DNA from 4 places in the Enterobacter sp. UPMP2061 genome. Region 1 is predicted to be linked to each of the others. Evidence: predicted binding sites of a transcription regulator. Region 1 holds the regulator's gene; each other region holds the start of a gene.
The links. Region 1 encodes CRP, which controls carbon source genes, mostly activating them, when cyclic AMP is high. Its sites were predicted from a motif close to ATGTGANNNNNNTCACAT; they were not measured.
Positions count from the first base shown of each region.

Region 2: the regulator CRP is predicted to act here: its motif matches at 3,611-3,628, upstream of aaeR (HTH-type transcriptional activator AaeR).
Region 3: the regulator CRP is predicted to act here: its motif matches at 2,561-2,578, upstream of focA (formate transporter FocA).
Region 4: the regulator CRP is predicted to act here: its motif matches at 3,145-3,162, upstream of yrbN (protein YrbN).

Region 1 is NZ_JBSKJP010000008.1:21,351-27,091, reverse strand. Features, by position in the region: gene argD (bifunctional acetylornithine/succinyldiaminopimelate transaminase) at 1-616, shown strand, start outside; gene ACWKXX_RS15565 (YccS/YhfK family putative transporter) at 613-2,700, opposite strand; gene crp (cAMP-activated global transcriptional regulator CRP) at 2,758-3,390, opposite strand; gene ACWKXX_RS15555 (OsmC family protein) at 3,701-4,105, shown strand; gene ACWKXX_RS15550 (phosphoribulokinase) at 4,192-5,061, opposite strand; gene ACWKXX_RS15545 (YheU family protein) at 5,092-5,310, opposite strand; gene ACWKXX_RS15540 (hydrolase) at 5,310-5,741, opposite strand, start outside.
Region 2 is NZ_JBSKJP010000004.1:29,105-34,845, forward strand. Features, by position in the region: gene yhdP (AsmA2 domain-containing protein YhdP) at 1-1,088, shown strand, start outside; gene tldD (metalloprotease TldD) at 1,172-2,617, shown strand; gene aaeR (HTH-type transcriptional activator AaeR) at 2,667-3,593, opposite strand; gene aaeX (p-hydroxybenzoic acid efflux pump operon protein AaeX) at 3,773-3,976, shown strand; gene aaeA (p-hydroxybenzoic acid efflux pump subunit AaeA) at 3,984-4,916, shown strand; gene aaeB (p-hydroxybenzoic acid efflux pump subunit AaeB) at 4,922-5,741, shown strand, end outside.
Region 3 is NZ_JBSKJP010000001.1:685,790-691,530, reverse strand. Features, by position in the region: gene ACWKXX_RS03245 (DUF421 domain-containing protein) at 1-343, opposite strand, end outside; gene ycaO (30S ribosomal protein S12 methylthiotransferase accessory factor YcaO) at 471-2,231, shown strand; gene focA (formate transporter FocA) at 2,637-3,494, shown strand; gene pflB (formate C-acetyltransferase) at 3,546-5,741, shown strand, end outside.
Region 4 is NZ_JBSKJP010000004.1:117,319-123,059, forward strand. Features, by position in the region: gene pnp (polyribonucleotide nucleotidyltransferase) at 1-2,067, shown strand, start outside; gene nlpI (lipoprotein NlpI) at 2,177-3,061, shown strand; gene yrbN (protein YrbN) at 3,169-3,249, shown strand; gene ACWKXX_RS11160 (DEAD/DEAH family ATP-dependent RNA helicase) at 3,242-5,137, shown strand; gene mtr (tryptophan permease) at 5,280-5,741, shown strand, end outside.

The DNA.
Region 1 (5,741 bases):
GGCGGCCACCCCTGAATTTCTGCAAGGGCTGCGCGAGCTGTGCGACGAGCACCAGGCGCTGCTGGTGTTTGATGAAGTGCAGTGTGGGATGGGGCGTACCGGAGACCTGTTTGCTTATATGCACTACGGCGTAACGCCGGATATTCTGACCAGCGCGAAAGCGCTCGGCGGCGGTTTCCCGGTCAGTGCGGTGCTCACCACCCAGGATATCGCTTCCGCATTTCATGTGGGCTCACACGGCTCCACCTACGGCGGTAATCCGCTGGCGTGCGCCGTGGCGGGTGCGGCGTTCGACATCATTAATACGCCGGACGTCCTGAATGGCGTGAATGCGAAACGCGACCTGTTTGTGAAACATCTCCAGCAGATTGACCAACAGTTTGATGTCTTCAGCGACATCCGCGGGATGGGGCTGCTGATCGGCGCCGAACTGAAGCCGCAGTACAAAGGCCGCGCGCGCGATTTCCTGCACGCCGCCGCGCACGAAGGCGTCATGGTGCTCAACGCCGGGCCGGACGTGATGCGCTTTGCGCCATCGCTGGTGGTGGAAGACAAAGACATCGAAGACGGATTAACCCGTTTTGCCGCGGCGGTCGCGAAGAGCGTCAGCGGCTAATACGCGGTTCGTTTTAACCGGCGCGTTAACCAAATCCCGTGATGCGGGCGCTGACGCCATGCTACCGACGAAATGGTGTGCATGGTGTTCAGGTGCCCGAGAACGCGCTGTAAATGCTGCTCAAGGGTGCTCATCGGCCCGTGGGTCAGCGTCTCCGGCGCTTCCAGAATGTTCGAATCCCCTGACTCGCCCGGCGCGTCATACTCCAGACGCTGCTGACAGCGCTGCAACGCAATTTCACACGACTGCAAATAGCGCTGCGCCAGATCCGTCGTCAGCATCGTGTGCTCCCGCGCCAGCGTCGTCATGGCATTGATGTGCTCGACGATAAACTGGCTGTGCGTGACCCACAGCTTCATGTCAGCCAGATAGTGCGCGTTAAAGCCCGGCTCCTGCATGGCCTGGTTAAGGGAGTTGAACAGGGCGTTATGCGCCTGGTTGACCTTCATGCGCTCGTAGGCCAGCGGAGAGGGCTGCGGGTCATCGCTCAGAATAAGACGAATGGCCTGCTGGTCAGCTTCGAGCGCGTCGTGGGCGTTCTGCCTGAGCAGCCCGCTTTGCCACTGCGGCCACAGCCAGACCATGCCGCCAAAGGCGATCAGGCAGCCAATTAGCGTATCGACCAGCCGGGCAATAATAAACTGTTCCCCGTTAAGCGTGAGCAGTTGCAGGGTATACACCGCCGTCACCGTAAAGCCCACCATCGCCCAGCCGTAGTTTTTGCGGATGATCAGGTAGCTCACCAGCGTGATTGCCAGCATACCGGCCAGGGTATAGCCTTCCGGCACGTGGAAGTGCAGCGTCACGCCCGCGATAATCAGCCCCGCCATCGTACCGCCCGCCCGATGCAGAATGCGCACCCGCGTGGCGCCATAGCCGTTCTGGGTGACAAACAGCACGGTCATTAAGATCCAGTAGGGTTTCGGCAGGTGCAGGGCCATTCCCATCAGGCTGGCGATGCTCAGCATCACACTGATCCGCGCGGCATTGCGCAGGGCGGAAGATTTCAGTGATAGATAGCTTTTGAGCGCGGGCAGCAGCGGCAGCCGTTTTTGCTTATCGGCCATCAGGTCCCGGGCATAAAGCGGGCGCTGGGTGCGTAACACCCGGGCGATGCGGCTGAAATGCCAGGCAGCAAATTGCCCGACCGGGTTATCCGCGTGCTGACGCGCAATCTTTTCCAGCGCGCCGAGCTGTTTGTCCATGTTAAAGCGCGTCGGATAGCGGTGATAGAGGATATCGTCAGCCAGCACCCGCAGGCGGGCTGCGACGGTCTGCGCGTTCCAGCGGATCACCGCTTCCGCATGGCTGCGCTCCACCAGCTTTTGCACCTCTTCCGGATTATGAAGGCTGACGGAGATATGCTCCTGCAAATCCAGCCCGACCTGGAAGGTTCGCAGCAGCCGCTTGTATTCATGATTTTTGTTGGCGGCAAGCATGTGCAACTGCTGATAGCACTGGCTGATCAGATCCACCACTTTTTGCTGGCGCGCCAGCAGCGGCGGCAGGGATTTTTCCGGGTCGGTATGTTGAGTGAGCAGGGTGTATTTTGCTTCACAGTATTCAGCAAGCTGCACGTAGAGCAGGCTCAGGGATTCGCGCAGCGGCTGTTCCCGCCACAGCCAGAACCAGAACCAGTTAAACAGCCCGTACCACAGCGTGCCGAGGGCGTAGATCAGCAATGGCTCCCACACCGGCATATTGCCCGCAAGGCTTAAGGTGAAGATGGCGGCAATCAGCGACGCGGGAAGCAGGCGGGCGTGCAGCGAGCTGATTTCGGCGGTGACGCCGAGCGTCATCGCCAGCACGGTCAGGATCAACGGCAGAGGAATGTCGCGGGCCAGTAAGAGTTGTACGGCAAGGCTACAGCCGGCAAACAGGCAGCCGCCAATAATCAGACGTTTAAAAAAGCGTTTATGCGGCGTATCCAGACCGGCAATGTTGCAGCAGGCGGGCACGAGGGAAAACAGCAGGCCTTGCTGAAGATGTCCGAGGATCAGGCCCACGGCCACGGGAAGACACAGCACCAGCGTTTGTCGTAGTGCGTAGTTAACTTCCGGGTGATAGATCAGCCTGCGCCACATGAGGAGTAGAGACAAAAACGGCGTGCCACCCTGCGGCGGCACGCCGTTTGACCGAAATTAACGGGTTCCGTAGACCACGATAGTTTTACCGTGGGCAGAGATCAGGTTCTGGTCTTCCAGCATCTTCAGGATACGGCCCACTGTTTCACGGGAGCAGCCGACGATCTGACCGATTTCCTGACGGGTAATTTTAATTTGCATACCGTCAGGGTGGGTCATGGCGTCTGGCTGTTTCGCCAGGTTCAACAGCGTCTGCGCGATACGACCGGTCACGTCCAGGAAGGCGAGGTTACCCACCTTCTCAGAGGTCACTTGCAGACGGCGTGCCATCTGGGAAGAAAGACGCATCAGGATGTCAGGGTTGACCTGAATCAGCTGACGGAATTTCTTGTAAGAAATTTCAGCCACTTCACATGCTGTTTTTGCACGAACCCAGGCGCTACGTTCCTGGCCTTCTTCAAACAGGCCCAGTTCACCGATAAAATCGCCCTGGTTCAGATAAGAAAGGATCATCTCTTTCCCTTCTTCATCTTTGATCAGCACGGCCACCGAGCCTTTAACGATGTAATACAACGTTTCCGCTTTTTCACCCTGGTGAATCAGCGTGCTCTTTGATGGGTACTTATGAATGTGGCAATGAGACAAGAACCATTCGAGAGTCGGGTCTGTTTGCGGTTTGCCAAGCACCATGCGCTGTTATCCTCTGTTATAAGCTGTCACCAGAGTCATAAGATGCATCCGGACTCTGGGGTTGCAATCGAATTCTTACCCATACCTGGGAAGTCGGCTGTCGTAACGTTTCGCAGCCAGTAAAGTTTGATGTCCTCTGCATACATGTGTAACGTCAATGTATTACTGTAGCATCCAGAGTGTTTTAGCATAGCTTTCGCCGCGTGTCTCCTGGTGTCTCGCTTCAGCATGACGCAGGTCGCCTTCCGTTGCGAGAAATGTAACGTACACGTAATCTGTCATAAAAAATGCAACGTTGGAGTGAGTGAATATGCAAGCGCGTGTGAAATGGGTTGAAGGGTTAACGTTCCTGGGCGAGTCTGCTTCTGGGCACCAGGTTTTGATGGATGGCAACTCCGGCGATAAAGCGCCAAGCCCAATGGAAATGGTGCTGATGGCGGCGGGGGGATGCAGCGCGATCGACGTGGTGTCGATCCTGCAAAAAGGCCGTCATGACGTGACCGATTGTGAAGTGAAGCTGACGTCAGAACGTCGCGAAGAGGCGCCACGCCTGTTCACGCATATTAATCTGCACTTTATCGTCACCGGCAAAGAACTGAAGGATGCGGCGGTCTCGCGTGCGGTTGACCTGTCTGCGGAGAAATACTGCTCTGTGGCGCTAATGCTGGAGAAAGCGGTAAAAATCACCCATTCGTATGAAGTGATCGCGGCTTAATTTTTTGGCGGGTGGCGCTGCGCTGACCCGCCCTACAAAAGCACGCCCGTAGGCCGGATAAGCGAAGCGCCATCCGGCAACAGGCGTCACGCGATCTGCTTTCCTTCCATCAGCCGCTGCACCAGCGGTGTCATGATCAGCTCCATTGCCAGCCCCATTTTTCCGCCCGGCACCACTAACGTATTCATGTGCGAAATAAACGAACCCTGTAGCATCGCCAGCAGCCAGGGGTAATCAATGCCTTCCAGGTTGCGGAAGTGGATCACCACAAAGCTCTCGTCCAGCGACGGGATGCTTTTTGCAGCGAACGGGTTGGAGGTGTCCACGGTGGGGACGCGCTGGAAGTTAATGTGGGTTCGGGAGAACTGCGGCGTCAGGAAGTTGATGTAATCTTCCATGGAGCGCACCACCGAGTCCATGACCGCCTCTCGCGAATGGCCGCGCTCGCTCATGTCACGCGTCAGCTTCTGGATCCACTCAAGGTTAACAATCGGCACCACCCCCACCAGCAAATCCACGTGGCGCGCCACGTCGTGCTGAGGCGTCACCACGCCGCCGTGCAATCCTTCGTAAAACAGCACGTCAGTCGGTTCCGGCAGCGGCTGCCAGGGCGTGAACGTGCCGGGGACCTGGTTCCAGGGCACGGCTTCATCGTAGGTGTGGAGATACTTGCGGGACTGCCCGGTACCGCTTTGCCCGTATTCACGGAAGGTTTGCTCCAGCAGGCCGAAGTCATTCGCCTCCGGGCCGAAGTAGCTGATGTGTTTACCCAGATCGCGCGCCTTGCGGATGGCCATATCCATCTCCGGGCGCGTGTAGCGGTGAAAGCTGTCGCCTTCTACCTCTGCCGCCCGTAAGTTAAGCTGGGCGAAGATCTTGCGGAAGGCGAGGCTGGTGGTAGTGGTTCCCGCCCCACTCGAACCCGTAACGGCAATAACCGGATGTCTGGCAGACATAGCAACTCCCTGACTGGAAAAGTGTAAAGATCAGCCGTGAAACGCGTTGCGGGGCATGATATTGACCGTCTCATGCAGTTCGGACCATACCAGCACCACGTCGCCGCTTTTAAGCTGGCGCTTAACATCGTTGACCTTTTGTTCAAGCGAACGTTCATGTTCACCATAATCGGTGCCTTCGCGCAAGACAAAGCTTTCAATCAGATTATCGAGCGTGTCGGGAGAGAGATCCTGCCAGGGAATAATCATTATTTACCGTCCAGATAAGCCGTTAACCAGTCGGGAATACGCGTCTCAAGCCACATTTTTGGCCGACGCAGCGTGCCGCCGACAAAGCCGACGTGTCCGCCGAATTGGGTGAGCTGATACTCCACGTTGGCCGGCAGATGATCGGGCGCCGGAATCGAGTGGTGATCCATAAACGGATCATCTTTGGCGTGGATAATCAGCGTAGGTTTCGTGATTTGGTTCAGTAAAGGCATGGCGCTGCACTGACGGTAATAGTCAATCGCATCGGCAAAGCCGTGAATTTTCGAGGTGATCAAATCATCAAACTCGCGCAGGCGCTTCACGCGTTTGAGCTGTTGCAGCGTCACAGGCAGCGTATCCGGATAGGCCTTCAGCTTGCGCGCGGCGTTGGCTTTCAGCAGGTTGAGCAGGTAGCGCTGGTACACTCGCGA
Region 2 (5,741 bases), on a different contig from region 1:
CCTTGCGCACGCCTGCGCTGACGCTGGGCGGGCAGCAGTGGAACAACCTGAGTATTGTCTCCCGGCCGACGATAAACGGCTCAAAGGTCGAGGCGCAGGGGCGTGAGATTAACGGTTCGTTGACCATGCGCGATCACGCGCCATGGCAGGCGGCTATCCGTTATCTCTATTACAATCCGACCTTTACGGCGTCTAAAGCAGAGTCGACAAGCACTTCTCCTGTCAGTGGCAGTGGGACGTCGCGCGTGGATTTCAGCGGCTGGCCCGATCTCCAGTTGCGCTGTGCGGAGTGCTGGCTGTGGGGGCAAAAATATGGCCGTATCGACGGTGATTTTGCTATTCAGGGCAATACGCTGAGCCTCTCTGGTGGGCTGGTGGATACCGGCTTTGGCCGCATGACTGCCGCTGGCGAATGGGTGAACAAACCGGGTGAACAGCGCACCTCGCTGAAAGGCGATATTAAAGGCAACAAGCTGGACGCCGCAGCTAACTTCTTCGGCATTAGCACGCCGCTTCGCGGATCGTCCTTCGATGTGAATTACGATCTGCACTGGCGCGCAGCGCCATGGACACCCGATGAAGCTTCGCTTAACGGCATCCTGAAAACCAACTTCGGTAAGGGTGAGATTGCCGATGTGAGCACGGGGCGCGCCGGGCAGATCCTGCGTCTGCTGAGTTTTGACGCGCTGCTGCGCAAGCTGCGCTTCGACTTTAGCGACACCTTCAGCGAAGGTTTCTACTACGATTCCATTCGCAGCACGGCGTGGATCAAAGACGGCGTTCTGCACACCGACGACACGCTGGTGGACGGCCTGGAAGCGGATATCGCGATGAAAGGGTCAGTGGATCTCGTGCGCCGCGAGCTGGATATGGAAGCCGTGGTGGCGCCGGAGATTTCCGCAAGCGTGGGCGTTGCGGCAGCCTTTGTGGTCAATCCGATCGTCGGGGCGGCGGTGTTTGCGGCCAGTAAAGTGCTGGGACCGCTCTGGAGCAAAGTCTCGATTCTGCGCTATCGCATTACCGGGCCGGTTGATAAACCACAGATTAATGAGGTGCTGCGCCAGCCGCGCAAAGAAGCACAGCAATGATTTGACGTGGGCAGGTAATTGCCTCACTCTCAATAAATACGATCTTTACACCGCCACGGGCGGCAACGAACGAGTAGCAATAGATGAGTCTGAACCTGGTAAGTGAACATTTGCTCGCAGCGAACGGCCTGAGCCATCAGGACCTGTTCTCCATTCTTGGTCAACTGACCGAACGCCGCCTCGACTACGGCGATCTCTATTTCCAGTCGAGCTATCACGAATCCTGGGTTTTAGAAGACAGCATCATTAAAGATGGCTCTTATAACATTGACCAGGGCGTCGGCGTGCGCGCCGTCAGCGGCGAAAAAACCGGTTTTGCCTATGCAGACCAGATAAGCCTGGCCGCGCTGGAGCAGAGCGCGCAGGCGGCGCGAACCATCGTGCGCGATACGGGCGACGGACGGGTGAAAACGCTGGGTGAAGTGCAGCACGCTGCGCTCTATACCAGCATCGACCCGCTGCAAAGCATGAGCCGCGAAGAGAAGCTGGACATCCTTCGTCGCGTGGACAAAGTGGCTCGCGCGGCGGATAAACGCGTGCAGGAAGTCTCTGCCAGCCTGACCGGTGTTTATGAACTGATCCTGGTGGCGGCGACGGACGGTACCCTGGCGGCGGATGTTCGCCCGCTGGTGCGTCTCTCTATCAGCGTGCAGGTTGAAGACGACGGCAAGCGCGAGCGCGGCTCCAGCGGTGGCGGCGGTCGTTTTGGTTATGACTGGTTCCTGGGTGATGTCGACGGCGAAGCCCGCGCGGATGCATGGGCAAAAGAAGCCGTGCGCATGGCGCTGGTCAACCTGTCTGCCGTGGCTGCACCCGCCGGTACGTTGCCGGTGGTACTGGGCGCAGGCTGGCCGGGCGTGCTGCTGCACGAAGCGGTCGGTCACGGCCTGGAAGGTGATTTCAACCGTCGCGGGACGTCCGTATTCAGCGGTCAGATGGGGCAGCTTGTCTCCTCCGAACTGTGTACCGTGGTGGATGATGGCACCATGCTCGACCGTCGCGGCTCGATTTCTGTCGACGATGAAGGTACGCCGGGTCAGTACAACGTGCTGATCGAAAACGGCGTACTGAAAGGCTACATGCAGGACAAGCTTAACGCGCGGCTGATGGGCGTTGCGCCGACGGGTAACGGCCGTCGCGAATCCTACGCGCACCTGCCGATGCCGCGCATGACCAACACCTACATGCTGCCGGGTAAATCCACGCCGCAGGAGATTATCGAATCCGTTGATTACGGGATCTTCGCGCCAAACTTTGGCGGCGGTCAGGTGGATATCACCTCCGGCAAATTTGTCTTCTCTACCTCAGAGGCGTATCTGATTGAGAAGGGCAAAGTGACCAAAGCGGTGAAGGGCGCAACCCTGATTGGCTCCGGCATTGAGGCCATGCAGCAGATCTCCATGGTCGGTAACGACCTTAAGCTGGATAACGGCGTGGGCGTTTGCGGCAAAGAGGGCCAGAGCCTGCCTGTGGGCGTCGGTCAGCCTACGCTGAAAGTGGATAATCTGACGGTGGGCGGCACGGCGTAAATTTTCCCCCGCACCCTAACCCTCTCCCCAACGGGGAGAGGGGAAAAGCCTACTCTTTCCTTCTGCCTCGCATGCCCTGAAACAGCTCCGCCACTTCCACAAAATAGTCCGTCAGATAGTTAATACAGACCTGCACCTTCAGCGGCAGCTTGTCCTTTTCGGTATAGAGCGCGTACACCGGACGCGGATCGGACTGGTAGCGCGGGAAGAGGATCTCCAGCACACCGCTGTTGATCTCGTTGATCACCCACATCAGCGGTACGTAGGCGATCCCGGCCCCGGCCACCAGCCAGCGTGAGATGGTCATCGGATCGTTGGTCACGAAGCGGCCTTCAGGCAGCAGTTTAGTGGAAAGCCCTTCCGGGGCGATCAGTTCAAATTCGTTATCTGGCCGAACGCTGTATTCCAGCCACGAGTGGTTGCTCAGGTCGGCAGGTTTTTCCGGCACGCCATACTGTGCCAGATAGCTTTTCGACGCGCAGACCACCATCGGCATGCTGCCCAGTCGACGCGAGAACAGGCTTGAGTCCTGCAACGCGCCAACGCGGATCACCACGTCTAACCCATCGGCAATCAGATCCGGGGCCGGAATGCCCGTAACCAGATTAACGGTTAAACCGGGGTACTCTTTCAGCATTTCCGCCGTCATGGCAGCGAGAACATTTTGTGCCATAGTTGAAGAACACCCGATACGCAGCGTGCCGATAGGCGTGTTGTTAAAGGCATAGAGCTGCTCGTGAACGTCCTGCACCTCATGCAGCATTCGACGGCAGCCCTGATAGTAAATTTTACCCGCTTCCGTCAGCCCGATGCTGCGGGTGCTGCGGTTGAGCAGCTTCACCTGGAGCTCATCTTCCAGTTTTGACACTGTCTGGCTAATGGATGAGACGCTCATTTGTAGCTGACGTGCTGCGGCGGTAAAAGAGCCTTGCTCAACCACTTTCGCAAAGACGGACATGCGTTTTAGACGTTCCATTATTCACTCTGGCTTAAAAGTGATTTAGATCACATATGATAGATAACAGCATAACAGTTACGTTAATATATTATTAATTACATAACGGCTGCGCCACTCTCGCCCGGCAATTCTTGCTCTCCTGCGGCGGCGCGAGCTTAAAAATCCAGTAACCTGCACTCTCTTTAATCAAGGTCAACATGAGTCTGTTTCCCGTTATCGTGGTGTTCGGTTTGTCGTTCCCACCGATATTTTTTGAGCTTCTTTTATCACTGGCGATCTTCTGGCTGGTGCGCAAGGTGCTGGTCCCTACCGGGATTTATGATTTCGTCTGGCATCCTGCATTGTTCAATACCGCGCTGTATTGCTGCCTGTTCTATTTAATATCGCGCATGTTTGTCTGAGGTTGATGTGAAAACGCTAACAAGAAAAATCTCCCGCACTGCCATCACTATGGCGCTGGTCATCCTGGCGTTCATCGCTATTTTTCGCGCCTGGGTTTATTACACCGAATCCCCGTGGACGCGCGATGCGCGTTTCAGCGCGGAGGTGGTCGCGATAGCGCCCGATGTCGCCGGTCTCATTACGGCGGTCAACGTCCACGATAACCAACTGGTGAAAAAAGATCAGGTGCTGTTCACTATCGACCAGCCGCGCTATCAAAAAGCGTTGGAAGAAGCGGAAGCCGACGTGGCGTATTACAACGCGCTGGCCGCTGAAAAACGCCGTGAAGCAGGACGCCGTAACAAGCTGGGCATCCAGGCTATGTCCCGGGAAGAGATTGACCAGTCTAATAACGTGCTGCAAACCGTGCTGCATCAGCTGGCAAAAGCGCAGGCGACGCGCGATCTGGCGAAGCTCGATCTGGAACGTACCGTTATCCGCGCCCCGTCCGATGGCTGGGTGACCAACCTCAACGTCTATGCGGGTGAGTTTATCACGCGCGGCTCAACTGCCGTGGCGCTGGTGAAACAGAACTCCTTCTACGTCCTCGCCTATATGGAAGAGACCAAGCTGGAAGGCGTGCGTCCGGGCTATCGCGCCGAAATCACGCCGCTCGGCAGCAACCGGGTCCTGAAGGGAACCGTGGACAGCGTGGCCGCGGGGGTGACCAACTCCAGCAGTACCAATGATACAAAAGGGATGGCGACCGTCGATTCTAACCTCGAGTGGGTTCGCCTGGCGCAGCGCGTACCGGTACGCATTCGTCTGGATGAGCAGCAGAGCAACCTCTGGCCCGCAGGCACCACCGCGACGGTGGTGATCACGGGTGAAAAAGACCGTGATGCCAGCCAGGATTCTATCTTCCGTCAAATCGCCCATCGCCTGCGCGAGTTTGGTTGATCGCTATGGGCATTTTTTCCATCGCCAGCCAGCACATCCGCTTCGCCGTGAAGCTGGCATGCGCCATTGTGCTGGCGCTGTTTGTTGGCTTCCATTTCCAGCTTGAAACGCCGCGCTGGGCCGTTCTGACCGCCGCGATCGTCGCCGCCGGTCCAGCCTTCGCGGCGGGTGGCGAACCTTACTCCGGGGCAATTCGCTATCGCGGGATGCTGCGTATTATCGGCACCTTTATCGGCTGTATCGCCGCCCTGACCATTATCATCCTGATGATCCGCACGCCGCTGCTGATGCTGATTGTGTGCTGTATCTGGGCGGGTTTTTGCACCTGGGTCTCTTCGCTGGTGAAGGTGGAGAACTCGTACGCCTGGGGTCTGGCGGGATATACCGCGCTGATTATTATCATCACCATTCAGAGTGAACCGCTGCTTGCTCCGCAGTTCGCCGTCGAACGTTGTAGCGAGATTGTCATTGGTATCGTCTGCGCGATTGTCGCAGATCTGCTCTTCTCTCCGCGATCCATCAAGCAGGAAGTCGATCGTGAGCTGGACGCGCTGATTGTTGCTCAGTACCAGCTTATGCAGCTGTGCATTAAGCACGGCGACAGCGAAGAGGTCGACAAGGCCTGGAGCGCGCTGGTGCGCCGCACGCAGGCGCTGGAAGGGATGCGCAGTAATCTCAACATGGAGTCTTCCCGCTGGGAGCGGGCCAATCGTCGTCTGAAAGCGATCAATACCGTCTCGCTAACGCTGATCACCCAGGCGTGTGAAACCTACCTGATTCAGAACACCCGCCCCGAAGTGGTAACGGATACTTTCCGCGAACTGT
Region 3 (5,741 bases), on a different contig from region 1:
CTTCGACAATCACCACCGGCTTCCCTTCGAGCAGATCTTCCAGTTTCTCACTTTTCGACATCAGCCACATGACCAGCCGGTACAGCAGTGCAAGCGTCACGAAGACGATAAAGACCGGCACCATCGGCACATCGTCATAAAAGGCAACGTCCCCTGCCGCCGACCCCAGCGTCAGGATGATCAGCACTTCAAACAGCGACATCTGCCGCACGCCGCGACGTCCGGTGATTTTCAGAAACAGGAAAACGAGTACAAAGGTGTACAGGCTGCGCAGCGCTACTTCGCCTAAAAACTCAGGAGGGACTTTATCAAACGCCATCCGCTGGAGATCGAAAGCTTTCATTTTTTTATGCCTTAACAGTAGGTTACTGCTTATAAGCATAGTCCAGCCATTTATTTTCGCCGGAGATAGCACCCGTCACGCAAAACCCGTATCATTGCGCGCTTTACGTACGATAAAAGTGAACGCCATGACTCAAACGTTTATCCCCGGCAAAGACGCCGCTCTGGAAGATTCCATCGCTCGCTTCCAGCAGAAACTGACCGACCTGGGCTTTAATATCGAAGAAGCCTCCTGGCTGAATCCGGTGCCTCACGTCTGGTCCGTGCATATTCGCGACAAAGACTGTGCGCTGTGCTTTACCAACGGTAAAGGCGCGACCAAAAAAGCGGCGCTGGCCTCTGCGCTGGGTGAGTATTTTGAGCGTCTGTCCACCAACTACTTCTTCGCCGACTTCTGGCTGGGCGAAACTATTGCCAACGGTCCGTTCGTTCACTATCCGAACGAAAAATGGTTCCCGCTGACCGAAAACGATGAACTGCCGGAAGGCATTCTCGATGCCCGCCTGCGCGCGTTCTACGATCCGGAAAACGAACTGACCGGCAGCATGTTGATCGACCTGCAATCCGGCAATGAGGATCGTGGGATCTGCGCCCTGCCGTTCACCCGTCAGTCTGACGAGCAGACCGTTTATATCCCGATGAACATCGTCGGCAACCTGTATGTGTCTAACGGCATGTCTGCCGGTAATACCCGCAACGAAGCGCGCGTGCAGGGATTGTCTGAAGTTTTCGAGCGTCATATCAAAAACCGCATTATTGCTGAATCCATCAGCCTGCCGGAGATCCCGGCTGACGTGCTGGCGCGCTACCCGGGCGTGGTGGAATCCATCGCCAAACTGGAAGCAGAAGGTTTCCCAATCTTTGCTTATGACGGTTCTCTGGGCGGCAAATATCCGGTTATCTGCGTGGTACTGTTCAACCCGGCAAATGGCACCAGCTTCGCCTCCTTCGGCGCGCACCCGGACTTCGGCGTGGCGCTGGAGCGTACCGTAACCGAACTGCTGCAAGGTCGTAGCCTGAAAGATCTCGATGTCTTTACTCCGCCAACCTTTGATGACGAAGAAGTCGCCGAGCACACCAACCTCGAAACGCACTTCATCGACTCCAGCGGTTTGATCTCCTGGGATATGTTCAAACAGGACGCGGACTATCCGTTCGTGGACTGGAGCTTTGCCGGTACGACGGAAGAAGAATTCGCCACCCTGATGGCGATCTTCAACGCGGAAGATCAGGAAGTTTACATTGCCGACTATGAACACCTCGGCGTTTACGCGTGCCGTATTATTGTGCCAGGTATGTCGGACATTTATCCGGCAGAAGATCTGTGGCTGGCGAACAACAGCATGGGCGCGCATCTGCGTGAAACCCTGCTGGCCCTGCCAGGCAGCGAGTGGGATAAAGAAGATTATCTGAACCTGATCGCCCAGCTGGACGAAGAAGGACACGATGATTTCACCCGCGTGCGCGAACTGCTGGGTCTGGCGACCGGAAAAGATAACGGCTGGTACACCCTGCGCATCGGCGAGCTGAAAGCGATGCTGGCGCTGGCGGGCGGCGATCTGGATCAGGCTTTGGCCTGGACCGAGTGGACGATGGAGTTTAACCAGTCCGTCTTCTCCGCCGAGCGCACAAACTATTACCGTTGCCTGCAAACGCTGCTCCTGCTTTCTCAGGAAGACGACCGCGAGCCATTGCAGTATCTGAACGCCTTTGTACGTATGTACGGTGCGGATGCCGTTGAAGCTGCCAGCGCGGCGTTGAGCGGTGAAGAACCATTCTACGGCCTGCAAGCGGTTGACAACGATCTGAAAGCCTTCCCGGCGCATCAGTCACTGCTGAATGCGTATGAAAAATTGCAGAAGGCAAAAGCCGCTTACTGGTCAAAATAAGCGCATATAACATTAATGGCTGTAGGCGTATTCAATCGCCTGAGCTATATTACGGGGCAAGTTCATTGCCCCTTTTTTTTATTTTTCCGCAATGACGTTTAATTGTAATAATTAAGTTAACCACGGGTAAATATAAAAACGCTTACCTGAGCTTTACTGTTACTAATTATAATAAATACTCCATTTTAATTAACTGTTCCACGGGAGGCTGAAGGAAAAAATTCAACTCTTTTCATAACTTTTAAAATTTATTTTTATACGGATAATCAAATACTTACTCCGCTTTTGCTGTAAAACCATACACACTGCGGGCCTATAAGCCAGGCGAGATATGATCTATATCAATTTCTCTTCTATAATGCTTTGTTAGTATCTCGTCGCCGACTTAATAAAGAGAGAGTTAGTGTGAAAGCTGACAACCCTTTTGATCTATTACTCCCCGCTGCGATGGCGAAAGTTGCCGAAGAAGCGGGTGTCTACAAAGCCACGAAACATCCGATGACGACGTTCTTTCTGGCCATTACGGCTGGGGTGTTCATCTCCATCGCTTTCGTCTTCTATATCACAGCCACCACCGGCACTGCCGGGATGCCTTTCGGCATAGCGAAACTGATTGGTGGTATTTGCTTCTCACTGGGCCTGATTCTCTGCGTCATCTGCGGCGCCGACCTCTTCACCTCAACGGTGCTGATTGTGGTGGCAAAAGCCAGCGGAAGAATTACCTGGGGTCAACTGGGGCGCAACTGGCTCAACGTTTACGTTGGCAACCTGATTGGCTGTCTGCTCTTTGTTCTGTTGATGTGGCTCTCTGGCGAGTATATGACCGCCAACGGCGGTTGGGGGCTTAACGTCCTGCAAACCGCCGACCACAAAATGCACCATACATTTATCGAAGCTGTTGCTCTCGGCATCCTCGCAAACCTGATGGTCTGCCTGGCGGTCTGGATGAGCTACTCTGGTCGTAGCCTGATGGATAAAGCCATGATTATGGTTCTGCCGGTTGCGATGTTTGTTGCCAGCGGCTTTGAGCACAGTATTGCGAATATGTTCATGATCCCGATGGGGATTGTTATCCGCAACTTTGCAAGCCCGGAGTTCTGGACTGCTGTAGGTTCAACCCCGGAAAGTTTTTCACACCTGACTATTATGAACTTCATTACTGATAACCTGATCCCCGTCACTATCGGGAACATTATCGGTGGGGGTCTGTTAGTTGGGTTGACATACTGGGTCATTTACCTGCGTGGCGGCGATCATCATTAATGGTTGTCTCAGGCAGTAAATAAAAAATCCACTTAAGAAGGTAGGTGTTACATGTCCGAGCTTAATGAAAAGTTAGCCACAGCCTGGGAAGGTTTTACGAAAGGTGACTGGCAGAATGAAGTCAACGTCCGTGACTTCATTCAGAAAAACTATACTCCGTATGAAGGTGACGAATCCTTCCTGGCTGGTGCGACTGACGCAACCACCAAGCTGTGGGACAGCGTAATGGAAGGCGTTAAACTGGAAAACCGCACTCACGCGCCAGTTGATTTTGACACCTCCGTTGCTTCTACCATCACTTCTCACGATGCTGGCTACATCAACAAAGCCCTTGAGAAAATCGTTGGTCTGCAAACTGAAGCACCACTGAAACGCGCAATCATCCCGTTCGGTGGTATCAAAATGGTTGAAGGTTCCTGCAAAGCGTATAACCGCGAGCTGGACCCAATGCTGAAAAAAATCTTCACCGAATACCGTAAAACCCATAACCAGGGCGTATTCGATGTTTACACCAAAGACATTCTGAACTGCCGTAAATCTGGCGTTCTGACTGGTCTGCCAGATGCCTATGGCCGTGGCCGTATCATCGGTGACTACCGTCGCGTTGCGCTGTACGGTATCGACTTCCTGATGAAAGACAAATACGCACAGTTCGTCTCTCTCCAGTCTGACCTGGAAAACGGCGTAAACCTGGAAGCGACTATCCGTCTGCGTGAAGAGATCGCTGAACAGCACCGTGCGCTGGGTCAGATCAAAGAGATGGCGGCTAAATACGGCTGCGATATCTCTGGTCCTGCAACCAACGCTCAGGAAGCTATCCAGTGGACCTACTTCGGCTACCTGGCCGCTGTTAAGTCTCAGAACGGTGCAGCAATGTCCTTCGGCCGCGTATCCACCTTCCTGGATGCGTACATCGAACGTGACCTGAAAGCAGGCAAAATCACCGAACAAGACGCTCAGGAAATGATTGACCACCTGGTCATGAAACTGCGTATGGTTCGCTTCCTGCGTACCCCAGAATATGATGAGCTGTTCTCTGGTGACCCAATCTGGGCAACCGAATCTATCGGCGGTATGGGCGTAGATGGCCGTACTCTGGTAACCAAAAACAGCTTCCGCTTCCTGAACACCCTGTACACCATGGGTCCTTCTCCGGAGCCGAACATCACCGTTCTGTGGTCTGAAAAACTGCCTCTGAACTTCAAGAAATTCGCCGCTAAAGTGTCCATCGACACCTCTTCTCTGCAATACGAGAACGATGACCTGATGCGTCCTGACTTCAACAACGATGACTACGCTATCGCTTGCTGTGTAAGTCCAATGGTTGTTGGTAAGCAAATGCAGTTCTTCGGTGCGCGTGCAAACCTGGCGAAAACCATGCTTTACGCAATCAACGGCGGCGTTGATGAAAAACTGAAAATGCAGGTTGGTCCTAAGTCTGAACCGATCAAAGGCGACGTGCTGAACTATGACGAAGTCATGGAGCGCATGGACCACTTCATGGACTGGCTGGCTAAACAGTACGTGACCGCGCTGAACGTTATCCACTACATGCACGACAAGTACAGCTACGAAGCCTCTCTGATGGCGCTGCACGACCGTGACGTCGTTCGCACCATGGCGTGTGGTATCGCAGGTCTGTCCGTTGCGGCTGACTCCCTGTCTGCAATCAAATATGCGAAAGTTAAACCAATTCGTGACGAAGATGGTCTGGCTATCGACTTCGAAATCGAAGGCGAATATCCGCAGTTTGGTAACAACGACGCTCGCGTTGATGACATGGCGGTTGACCTGGTAGAACGTTTCATGAAGAAAATTCAGAAACTCACTACCTATCGTAACGCTATCCCGACTCAGTCTGTTCTGACCATCACCTCTAACGTTGTGTATGGTAAGAAAACCGGTAACACCCCAGACGGTCGTCGTGCTGGCGCGCCATTCGGCCCAGGTGCTAACCCAATGCACGGTCGTGACCAGAAAGGTGCGGTTGCCTCTCTGACCTCCGTTGCTAAACTGCCGTTTGCTTACGCGAAAGATGGTATCTCTTACACCTTCTCTATCGTGCCAAACGCGCTGGGTAAAGACGACGAAGTGCGTAAAACTAACCTGGCGGGTCTGATGGATGGTTACTTCCACCACGAAGCGTCCATCGAAGGTGGTCAGCACCTGAACGTGAACGTGATGAACCGTGAAATGCTGCTCGACGCGATGGAACACCCTGAGAAATATCCTCAGCTGACCATCCGC
Region 4 (5,741 bases), on a different contig from region 1:
CGTCAGGCTACTGCTGCCGTTATGGTAAGCATGGATGACACTGCTGTATTCGTTACCGTAGTTGGCCAGAAAAAAGCTAAACCAGGTCAGGACTTCTTCCCACTGACCGTTAACTACCAGGAGCGTACCTACGCTGCCGGTAAAATCCCGGGTGGCTTCTTCCGTCGTGAAGGCCGTCCAAGCGAAGGCGAAACCCTGATCGCGCGTCTGATTGACCGCCCGGTTCGTCCGCTGTTCCCGGAAGGCTTCGTAAACGAAGTTCAGGTTATTGCGACCGTTGTTTCCGTTAACCCACAGGTTAACCCGGACATCGTTGCTATGATCGGCGCATCTGCGGCCCTGTCACTGTCTGGTATTCCATTCAATGGCCCAATCGGTTCCGCGCGCGTTGGCTACATCAACGACCAGTACGTACTGAACCCAACTCAGGAAGAGCTGAAAGAGAGTAAGCTGGACCTGGTTGTTGCCGGTACTGAAGCAGCGGTTCTGATGGTTGAATCCGAAGCTGAACTGCTGAGCGAAGATCAGATGCTGGGCGCTGTGGTATTTGGCCACGAGCAGCAGCAGATCGTTATTCAGAACATCAACGACCTGGTGAAAGAAGCCGGTAAACCACGTTGGGACTGGCAGCCAGAAGTGGTGAACGAGGCGCTGAACGCACGCGTTGCTGCACTGGCAGAATCTCGTCTGAGCGACGCATACCGCATCACCGACAAACAGGAGCGCTATGCTCAGGTTGATGTGATCAAATCTGAAGTGACCGCGACCCTGGTTGCCGAAGACGAAACGCTGGACGCTAACGAGATTGGCGAAATCCTGCACGCCATCGAGAAAAACGTTGTTCGTAGCCGCGTCCTGGCAGGCGAGCCGCGTATCGATGGCCGTGAAAAAGACATGATCCGTGGTCTGGACGTGCGTACTGGCGTACTGCCACGTACTCACGGTTCTGCGCTGTTCACCCGTGGTGAAACGCAGGCGCTGGTAACCGCGACCCTGGGTACCGCACGTGACGCACAGATCATCGACGAACTGATGGGCGAGCGTACTGACAGCTTCCTGTTCCACTACAACTTCCCTCCGTACTCTGTGGGCGAAACCGGTATGGTTGGCTCACCGAAGCGTCGTGAAATTGGTCACGGCCGTCTGGCGAAGCGCGGCGTGCTGGCAGTGATGCCAGAAGCAGACAAATTCCCGTACACCGTACGTGTGGTGTCTGAAATCACCGAATCCAACGGTTCCTCTTCTATGGCTTCCGTGTGTGGTGCCTCTCTGGCGCTGATGGATGCAGGCGTGCCAATTAAAGCCGCCGTTGCAGGTATCGCAATGGGTCTGGTGAAAGAGGGCGACAACTACGTTGTTCTGTCTGACATTCTGGGCGACGAAGACCACCTGGGCGATATGGACTTCAAAGTAGCGGGTTCCCGTGACGGTATCTCTGCCTTGCAGATGGATATCAAAATTGAAGGTATCACCAAAGAGATCATGCAGGTTGCTCTGAACCAGGCTAAAGGTGCGCGTCTGCACATCCTGGGCGTGATGGAACAGGCGATTAATGCGCCGCGTGGTGATATTTCTCAGTTCGCTCCACGTATCCACACCATCAAGATCAATCCAGACAAGATCAAAGATGTTATCGGTAAGGGCGGTTCTGTTATCCGTGCACTGACCGAAGAAACGGGCACCACCATCGAAATCGAAGATGACGGTACTGTGAAAATCGCAGCAACCGACGGCGAGAAAGCGAAATACGCTATCCGTCGTATCGAAGAGATCACGGCAGAAATCGAAGTGGGCCGTATCTACAATGGTAAAGTGACCCGTATCGTTGACTTTGGCGCATTCGTTGCCATCGGTGGCGGTAAAGAAGGTCTGGTACACATCTCTCAGATCGCTGACAAGCGCGTTGAGAAAGTGACCGATTACCTGCAAATGGGTCAGGAAGTACCGGTGAAAGTTCTGGAAGTTGACCGTCAGGGCCGTATCCGTCTGAGCATTAAAGAAGCAACCGAGCAGTCTCAGCCTGCTGCGGCACCGGAAGCCCCGGCTGCTGAACAGCAAGGCGAGTAAGGTTGCCATTTGCCCTCCGCGCAGGCGGAGGGCTTATTATCAGGCAGGACGCCTTGTTAAGCCGCCGGGGGACAGGACGTTCATCAATAGTTGTCTTCGGGAGTGGGAAATGAAGCCTTTTTTGCGCTGGTGTTTCGTTGCGACAGCTTTAACGCTGGCAGGATGCAGCAACTCTGCCTGGCGTAAGAGCGAAGTCCTCGCAGTGCCATTGCAACCGACTTTGCAGCAGGAAGTCATTCTGGCACGCATGGAACAAATACTTGCCAGTCGGGCTTTAACCGATGACGAACGCGCACAGCTTTTATATGAGCGCGGAGTGTTGTATGATAGTCTCGGTCTGAGGGCACTGGCGCGAAATGATTTTTCACAAGCGCTGGCGATTCGACCTGATATGCCTGAAGTATTCAATTACTTAGGCATTTATTTAACGCAGGCAGGCAATTTTGATGCTGCCTATGAAGCGTTTGATTCTGTACTTGAGCTTGATCCAACTTACAACTACGCGCACTTGAATCGCGGTATCGCATTGTATTACGGCGGTCGTGATAAGTTAGCGCAAGATGATCTGCTGGCGTTTTATCAAGACGATCCTAATGATCCTTTCCGCAGCCTGTGGCTTTACATCGTTGAGCAGAAGCTCGATGAGAAGCAGGCCAAAGAAGCACTGAAACAGCGCTTCGAGAAATCGGACAAGGAACAGTGGGGATGGAACATTGTCGAGTTCTACCTGGGCAACATTAGCGAAGCAACGCTGATGGAACGCCTCAAGGCGGACGCAACGGATAACACCTCGCTCGCTGAGCATCTCAGTGAAACCAACTTCTATTTAGGTAAGTACTACCTAAGTCTGGGGGATATGGACAGCGCTACGGCACTGTTCAAATTAGCGGTTGCTAACAACGTACATAACTTCGTTGAGCACCGTTATGCATTGTTGGAATTATCGCTCTTGGGCCAGGAGCAAGACGACCTGGCAGAATCGGACCAGCAATAGCTGACGACATAAACATCAGCCCGTAATCTTTTGATTGCCATCACCTTCACTGGTGAGGGCGTTGTTGTTCGTCAATACACCTAATTTGAGCCGGTTCACACTTTTCAATGAAAATTGCTAATCATTTTCACGATGAGCTAAGTAGACTGGCCGCCATTAATATCGAGGCACTTGTACTACATGGCTGAATTCGAAACCACTTTTGCAGATCTGGGCCTGAAGGCTCCTATCCTTGAAGCCCTTAACGATCTGGGTTACGAAAAACCATCTCCGATCCAGGCTGAGTGTATCCCACACCTGCTTTCTGGTCGTGACGTGCTGGGCATGGCCCAGACTGGTAGCGGTAAAACCGCAGCATTCTCGCTGCCGCTGCTGAACAACATTGATCCGGACCTGCGCGCGCCGCAGATCCTCGTCCTGGCTCCAACCCGTGAACTGGCTGTTCAGGTTGCTGAAGCTATGACGGAATTCTCTAAACATATGCGCGGCGTAAACGTGGTAGCCCTGTACGGCGGCCAGCGTTATGACGTGCAGTTACGCGCCCTGCGCCAGGGTCCACAGATTGTTGTCGGTACGCCGGGCCGTCTGCTGGATCACCTGAAGCGCGGTACCCTGGACCTCTCTAAACTGAGCGGTCTGGTACTGGACGAAGCCGATGAAATGCTGCGTATGGGCTTCATCGAAGACGTAGAAACCATCATGGCGCAGATCCCGGAAGGTCATCAGACCGCTCTGTTCTCTGCAACTATGCCAGAAGCGATCCGTCGCATTACCCGCCGCTTCATGAAAGAGCCGCAGGAAGTGCGCATTCAGTCCAGCGTGACCACTCGCCCGGACATCAGCCAGAGCTACTGGTCTGTATACGGCATGCGCAAAAACGAAGCGCTGGTGCGTTTCCTGGAAGCAGAAGATTTTGATGCGGCGATTATCTTCGTTCGTACCAAAAACGCGACCCTGGAAGTGGCTGAAGCCCTGGAGCGTAGCGGCTACAACAGCGCAGCGCTGAACGGCGACATGAACCAGGCCCTGCGTGAGCAGACTCTGGAGCGTCTGAAAGACGGTCGTCTGGATATCCTGATTGCAACCGACGTGGCAGCACGTGGCCTGGACGTTGAGCGTATCAGCCTGGTTGTAAACTACGATATCCCAATGGACTCCGAGTCTTACGTTCACCGTATCGGCCGTACCGGTCGTGCGGGTCGTGCAGGCCGTGCGCTGCTGTTCGTTGAGAACCGCGAGCGTCGTCTGCTGCGTAACATTGAACGCACCATGAAGCTGACCATTCCAGAAGCCGAGCTGCCAAACGCAGAACTGCTGGGCAAACGCCGTCTGGAAAAATTCGCCGCGAAAGTACAGCAGCAGCTGGAAAGCAGCGATCTGGATCAGTACCGTGCGCTGCTGTCCCAGATCCAGCCTGTCGCTGAAGGCGAAGAGCTGGACATGGAAACCCTGGCCGCAGCACTGCTGAAAATGGCGCAGGGCGAACGTAGCCTGATCGTGCCACCTGATGCGCCGATGCGTCCTAAGCGTGAGTTCCGTGACCGTGACGATCGTTTCGAACGTCGTGGCGACCGTAACGACCGTGGTCCACGCGGTGACCGTCCAGAGCGTGGTGGTGAAGACCGTCCACGTCGCGAGCGTCGTGACGCTGGCGAAATGGAACTGTATCGCATTGAAGTGGGCCGTGATGATGGTGTTGAAGTTCGTCACATCGTTGGCGCGATCGCTAACGAAGGCGACATCAGCAGCCGTTACATCGGTAACATCAAGCTGTTCGGTTCCCACTCCACCATCGAGCTGCCAAAAGGCATGCCGGGCGAAGTACTGCAACACTTTACTCGCACCCGTATCCTGAACAAGCCGATGAACATGCAGCTGCTGGGCGATGCACAGCCACGTCCTGACCGTGGCGGCGAACGTCGTGGCGGTGGTCGCGGTTTCGGTGGCGAGCGTCGTGAAGGCGGTCGCAGCGAAGGTCGCGGTGGTGAAGGCCGTCGTTTCTCCGGTGAGCGCCGCGAAAACCGTGGTCCACGCCGTGAAGAAGGCGCCAGCCGTCGTCGTTTCGGTGACGCGTAAGCCTTTCGCTTCTGACGTAAAGTAAAATATACAGCCCCGATAGTTGCTATCGGGGCTTTTTTTATTCCTTTTGTACTCTTGTACTGGTACAGTGCAACACACTAAAATGCAGAACCACATTTTTCACTGGAGATAAGGCCGCATGGCAACACTAACCACCACCCAAACGTCACCTTCGCTGCTTGGCGGCGTGGTGATCATCGGCGGAACCATCATTGGTGCCGGGATGTTTTCCCTGCCTGTGGTCATGTCCGGTGCGTGGTTCTTCTGGTCGCTGGCGGCGCTGGTTTTCACCTGGTTCTGCATGCTCCATTCCGGGCTGATGATCCTTGAAGCAAACCTGAACTACCGCATTGGCTCCAGCTTCGACACCATCACCCGGGATCTGTTGGGCAAAGGCTGGAACCTGGTGAACGGGCTGTCCATCGCGTTTGTACTCTATATCCTGACCTACGCGTACATTTCAGCGAGCGGGTCGATTCTGCATCACACCTTCTCAGAGATGTCGCTGAACGTTCCGGCGCGTCTGGCGGGTCTCTGCTTCGCGCTGGGCGTGGCGTTTATCGTCTGGATGAGCACCAAAGCGGTCAGCCGCATGACGGCG